DNA from 3 places in the Shewanella sp. SM73 genome. Region 2 is predicted to be linked to each of the others. Evidence: predicted binding sites of a transcription regulator. Region 2 holds the regulator's gene; each other region holds the start of a gene.
What was found. The regulator LexA, encoded in region 2, represses DNA repair genes until DNA is damaged. The targets are predictions, from matches to a motif close to TACTGTATNNNNATACAGTA.
Positions count from the first base shown of each region.

Region 1: a site for LexA is predicted at 1,088-1,107, ahead of dinB (DNA polymerase IV). Genes of this name have one in related genera too.
Region 3: a site for LexA is predicted at 1,062-1,081, ahead of L5M51_RS06320 (YebG family protein). Genes of this name have one in related genera too.

Region 1 covers NZ_JAKKRY010000005.1:92,038-94,244, forward strand. The annotation lists gene dinB (DNA polymerase IV) at 1-1,064, opposite strand, end outside; gene bfr (bacterioferritin) at 1,267-1,734, opposite strand; gene bfr (bacterioferritin) at 1,744-2,207, opposite strand, start outside.
Region 2 covers NZ_JAKKRY010000010.1:69,822-72,028, reverse strand. The annotation lists gene plsB (glycerol-3-phosphate 1-O-acyltransferase PlsB) at 1-533, opposite strand, end outside; gene lexA (transcriptional repressor LexA) at 694-1,314, shown strand; gene L5M51_RS14525 (cell division inhibitor SulA) at 1,311-1,823, shown strand.
Region 3 covers NZ_JAKKRY010000003.1:216,324-218,530, forward strand. The annotation lists gene L5M51_RS06310 (paraquat-inducible protein A) at 1-251, opposite strand, end outside; gene L5M51_RS06315 (paraquat-inducible protein A) at 253-885, opposite strand; gene L5M51_RS06320 (YebG family protein) at 1,093-1,392, shown strand; gene L5M51_RS06325 (GAF domain-containing protein) at 1,410-1,868, shown strand; gene proQ (RNA chaperone ProQ) at 2,149-2,207, shown strand, end outside.

The sequences.
Region 1 (2,207 bases), on a different contig from region 2:
TCCAGCTGAGTCTGGCCGTTTAAGCTTGTGGCGACGACAAGAGTAGAATCGGTAAGGCCGACCGAAATACCCAATAGACGAATGCCACGGCCTTCTTGCCTTTCCATAGCCTGCGCGAGTAGCTCATAAAACATTACAATCGAGACTTCATCGCTGCGGTGCTCAATTGTAGTCTGCTTGAAATCATTAAACTTAAGTTTGACCACCTGTTTATGTATTTTGCGTTCCTTAGCACTGCGACTTAAACGCAACGACAGTTCTTGGATCAAACTCGACATCACCTGCTGGCAATGCTCTAAGCTATAAATATCCTTTGCTAATGTGGTTTCAACCCCCACTGACTTGCGCTCTCTGTCGGCAGAAATACCCCGTTCATCTATGCCTTGGGAACGCTCAATCAACACACCACCAAACTTACCGAATCGCGCTAAGAGCTCAGGTTTAGAATAAGCTTGCACATCACCACAGGTATTGAGCCCGAGCGAAGAGAGCTTTTCTGCGGTGACTTTACCAACACCGGGAATTTTACGCAGCGATAAGGTCTTAACAAACTCAGAAAGCGTCTCTGGCGTAATGACATATTGGCCGTTTGGCTTGTTCAGATCCGAGGCGACCTTAGCTAAAAATTTTACTGGCGCGATACCCGCCGATGCGGTTAAACCCGTTTCGGCTAAGATATCGCGACGAATCGCTTGGGCAATCAAGGTCGCTGAGCCCTTATATTGCTGGCACTCACTCACATCCAAATAAGCTTCATCTAAGGAAAGCGGCTCAATTAATTGGGTATAGCGAGAAAATATTTCACGAATTTGTAGCGACACTTCTTTGTAAACCTGCATCCGGCCTGGTACTAAAATCAGCTCAGGGCACAACTTAAAGGCATAAGCCGTTGCCATTGCTGAACGTACACCGAATTTACGTGCCTCGTAACTGCAAGTGCTGATAACACCTCGACGATCGCTACTGCCGCCCACGGCTAAAGGCTTGCCACGGTATTCGGGAAAGTCGCGCATTTCCACTGCCGCAAAATAGCAGTCCATATCGATATGAATAATTTTTCGCACGTTGAATTCCTCCAACGCCAAAATACTGTATATAAAAACAGTAATCAAGTATTCCTGATAGATTTGGGGCCAATAAGATGTGGCCTAGCGCTAAAAAAGAGAACAAGACAAGTGTGAGGAACAACAGACATGCTTAATAACTGAGTTCCTAGGCCATTACACTCAATGGCCTAGGTATTTACTCAACCTAACAATCTAAAGCTCACATCTTAGTTTGCAGGTAGTTTTGCAGCCCAACACGGTCGATAAGCCCAAGTTGTTTTTCGAGCCAATACATATGGTCAGACTCTGTATCGTCGAGTAATACTTCAAGGATTTCGCGGGTCTGGTAATCTTGCTTCTGCTCACACAGTGCAATCACTTTGCGCAAATCGTCCGCGACCTTGTATTCGTAGGCGAGATCATTACGTAGCATCTCTTCTACATCTTTACCTATGTTCAATGCCTCACGGGCGGCAACATTGGGTGTACCTTCGAGGAATAAAATGCGCTGCACTAATTTGGCTGCATGGGCTTTCTCATCATCTGACTCATGGGCGATACGCTCATAGAGTTCATTCAGGCCCCAATCTTCATACATATGGGCATGGACAAAATACTGATCCATTGCCGAGAGTTCTCCCGTTAGGAGTCGATTTAACGCATCGATAACGTCTTTATCGCCTTTCATATCTTGCTCCTATTGGTCGCTAATTTGCGATTGTAGATAATTTTGAATACCGGTTAGCGTAATGAGCTCTTGCTGCGACTCGAGCCAATCTAAGTGCTCTTCTTCGTCTTCGAGAATATCTTCCAGCAGATCGCGGCTCACATAGTCCTGTTCGGCTTCACACAAGCTGATCGCATCACGCAGCAATGTAAGCTGCTCTTGCACCATGGCCAGATCGCAGTCGAGCATCTCTTGGCTATGTTCACCAATGCGAAGTTTTTCGAGTTGTTGCAGATTCGGCAGACCTTCCAAAAACAGCACTCGCTCGATGAGCTTATCGGCATGCTTCATATCTTGGATGGATTTTTTGTATTCGACGTGGTTTAACTTCTCTAAGCCCCAATGTTTAAACATGCGGGCATGGAGGAAATATTGATTGATGGCGGTCAACTCACAGGTAAGCACCCGATTCAGTTGCCCAACCACTTTAGGAT
Region 2 (2,207 bases):
TAACGCAGGGATACGGCATTCGAAAACTGCACGAAGTTATGTCGACCTAAGAACAGAATCATCAAGCACTTGCGCAGCCAAGTCGGGTTTTCCCGCTCAAATACGGCCGCCTTCATAGTGTCGTCTTCTTTCCCTGGCGTGCGACCCCAATACAAGCTCACGGGTACCAGTTGAATATCTAATTCAGGACGTTCCTTATGCACGGCTAACAAACGCATAAAACATTCGAGGAAAGGCTCATTACCAGCACGCTCGCCAAACAGTGGCTTACGTCCTTGAAGACAGACAACCCGAGGCGCAGTCACACCATTAGCCACTAGAGGCTCATAAGGGCTTGGTAAACCTAACTTAGCCGTTATTTCGCTCAAAGCAGCTATGTCACTGAGGGATTCTGTTTTCATCACATAAACAAGGGGTCTGGAAGCATCCAGATTCAGATCGGCAAAGGGATCCTGAGGCACCACAATAGTGTGCACTAAGTGTTTTTGGATCCAACGTAATGATTTCAACCAAAGAGAGTCGTGTTTAGGCATTATTCTTATGCAATTAAGTGCGTTTACTAGCCCGATAGAATACCAGACTATGGGTAATATTCGCTAATTCTCTCCAACATAGCTAAAAAGTGGTTAATACTTGCGCTGCAAATAATACTGTATATACTAACAGTAACTGTATAGAAAAACAGGAAACACCATGAGACCTTTGACGCCACGCCAAGCTGAAATATTAGAGCTAATTAAACGAAATATTGCCGATACTGGCATGCCACCCACTCGGGCAGAAATCGCAACCCGTTTAGGTTTTAAGAGCGCCAATGCGGCTGAAGAACACCTTAAAGCGTTGGCGAAAAAGGGCTGCATTGAGATCATGCCTGGCACATCTCGGGGCATTCGTCTGCCTGCGGAAATCGAAGATTTGACTGAAACAGGTTTACCGCTCATCGGCCAAGTGGCCGCGGGTGAACCTATCCTCGCCCAAGAACATGTTGAACAGTACTACCAAGTCGACCCAAGCATGTTCCATCCCGCCGCCGATTTTTTACTGCGAGTAAAAGGCGACAGCATGAAGAATATCGGCATTCTCGAAGGTGATTTGCTGGCAGTTCATAAAGTAGAACAAGCTAGAAATGGTCAGGTGGTTGTCGCTAGAGTCGATGACGATGTCACTGTTAAACGTTTCGAAAAAAAAGGTAATGTGGTCTATCTACATGCCGAAAATGAAGATTACTCCCCGATTAAAGTGGATTTAGGCTTCCAAAGTTTAACAATTGAAGGACTCGCCGTCGGTGTGATCCGTAATGGAGATTGGCTATGAATAAACTACTTGGCAATGCCCCCCGCCATCCGGGCTTGTGGCTCGATGAAGTCCGTGATGCCGACTATGACTGGCACCATGCGCCTATCGCCTGCATGCCAACTAAGACTCAAGGTCGCCAAGAATTAATTCATCTGAGTGCACAACTCGCTCAGTTAAGCCAACAGGGCCGTTGGTTAGTGCTCATCAACCCACCAAGTATTGGCTACAAGCAAACGCTCGCTAACGCGGGTGTGCGTATGGATAGAGTTTTGCTGGTACATGCTAAAGATGAAGTCGAAACCCTGTGGGCGATGGAAAAAGCCCTGACAAGTGGTACGTCCAGTGCAGTCATTACTTGGACTCAATCATTAGATGCGCGGGATAATCGACGCCTACAAATCGTGGCTAAAAGTGCCAGAGCTATGGGCATAGTGCTTGAAGACGTAAACAGTCACTTACATGCCGACGTACGCATTGAGCAAGGCAATCTCTTCGGTCAGCAATCTTTTTTTAGCGCTGTACACTAAATATTCATTTAATTTTTTACCTTGAAAGCCGCCTCACCTATGAATGTGAGGCTTTTTTTTGGCAATTTTTCAGATAATTAGATAAATAAGTGATCTTGATCAATATTTAAACAGCAAGTATGGTTGGTTAAGTCGGTGATGATATATCACCTTCCGTGGTCAATGAATCGAGTATTTATCGAACTCGAAGCGCCACTAAAAATAGAGAACAGATTTATTTCAGCAGTATGTGCCAGCGTGGCTAATTACCAGCAGTAACAATACTTGATTAAAAGTAACAGCCGCCAACGCACGTTGAAGTCAAAAAAGCTTTTTTGGGAACTGAAGAGTTTGCATAGAGTTGAGACTTACTGTGTTGCTCTTCTTTGTAGTTGCTATTCGCAA
Region 3 (2,207 bases), on a different contig from region 2:
TGCAAAATGCCTGAAAAAATGGTGTCGTGCCGCACTTGGCCTTGGTTGGTCAGCATAGTGATAGGGTAAATGTTGGCTGGCACCAGCAAGATGGCAGCGGTAATCAACAAAGCCCAACTTTTTTGCAGGCTGGAATAGTCTCTGACGTGCAACTCAGTTTCACAGCGCTGACAGTGCGTGAGTTCACTGCTGTTGAGTTGGCTACACACTTTACAGAGACATAGGCCGATATCTTTACCTTGTTGTTTCATATCAGCTATGACCTTCCAATAACGTCCACATATGTTCTAAGTCGTATTCTCTTTGTAGAAACAAGGTCACGAGAAACAGCATAGTGAAGCAAAATGTGCCCATACCAAAATAAATGTCCGAAAAATCAGATAGCTGAAATGATGAAACTAAAAAGCTGATCACATAAATTTCCAGCATAGTGAGCTGCGATAAGATACCATGAAATTTTAATAACTGCTTCAATGAGTTACGCCAAAAAAGGCTACTCAACCCCCATTTTACAATTAAAATCTGTGTCAATATCGATAACAGTAATAAGCCTGGACCTATCACAGCTGCGGCAAGTACGGCGACACCTACAACCCAATAGCCTTGGTCAAATACTGCAAATGCCCCTTGGAAAACCGTAGTAGTACGAATACTGCCGAAAAAGTGGATCTCGAGTACGGGTAAAAAATTGGCAGGGAAATAAAACACTAATGCCGAAATACATAGGGCTAACATACCATTCACAGAGCAGTATGGCGTGTCATAAAGTGCAGTGCTGCAACGAGGACAGAGTGCTCTAACGCCGCTAGGCAAGGCACGTTTGCGGATCGCTAAATCGCAGGAACGGCATAGGGTTACTGAATTTTCTGCTGCGTTTTCATGCATATAAAAATATATATTAGCCTAATAGGAGTAATAACAGCGAGATCGGTGCAAAGTGTCGTGCTAGTTAGCTGTTCAGCCACGTCTAGCGCTTTTATAATCTTGGCAACGAAAGTACGCTAATAATATCAGATTAATCAGAACACTTGCATCACAAGTTCAATCTATGTCACTCTAGTTACTGTATATAAAAACAGTGCGAGGGCAGTCATGGCAGTAATAACACAGTTTGTCGTGGTCAGAGAAGGGGTTGAAAAGATGACATTCACATCTAAGAAGGAGGCTGATGCCTACGATAAGATGCTCGATATCGCCGATAACCTTATCCCCTTCATTCAAAAAGCTGATTTGGGTATAGATGAAAGTGTGGGTGAAAAGCTCGCATTCTATTTTGCTAACAATAAAGATGAGCTGACGAACTTGCTTAAAGGCGCCGTTCAGGTTAATAGTACGCCAACGAATCCGCCTGCAGCGAAAAAAGCGGCTAAAAAGACCGAAGCAGCAGAATAAAATTGTTAGGAAATGTAATGAAATCGAAATTTTATGAGTCACTTAACCGTCAAGCCTTGGCCTTGTTGGAAGGGGAAGACGACCTTGTTGCGGCGATGGCGAATTTTTCAGCCTTGCTCAATGATAATTTAACTGAGCTGAACTGGGTGGGATTCTACGTCATGCGTGGTGAACAACTGGTTCTTGGTCCGTTTCAAGGTAAAGTGGCTTGTACACGCATTCCGTTAGGAAAAGGTGTGTGTGGTACAGCAGCATTCACTAATCAAACTCAGCGAGTGGCCGATGTCCATCAATTTGATGGTCATATTGCCTGTGATTCTGCCAGTAATTCTGAAATCGTTGTGCCAGTTCGTGCGCAAGGTAACGTGGTTGCCGTGCTCGATATTGACAGTCCTATCTTCGATCGTTTCGATGAAGAAGACCAAAAGGGGCTGGAATTACTGGTTAAAAGTTTTGAAAACTGCCTATTTGATTAATTTGCGTACAATAACGCATAATTCATAGTCGCAATCGGTGGCGTGCGCCTTATAATATGCGCCTGCACGCATTAAGCTGGTTTGATTGGCATGCAATGAATAAGCTTAGTGTTTTGAGCTGTCAAAATTTGTTAAGGTATATTTTTTAACTTTAGTAAACGCGGCTAGGATGCTAATTTGTACGTTGACTCAATATTGAGTTTAACGAAGATAAACGACATGTAAGAAGCTGATATATATCACCTCGAATCGATGTCCCTTTTTGACTGTGGAAGTAATGATGGAATCAACAGAAAAGTTGACCGACACCAATGCAATTTTGGCGTATTTGTATGAAAC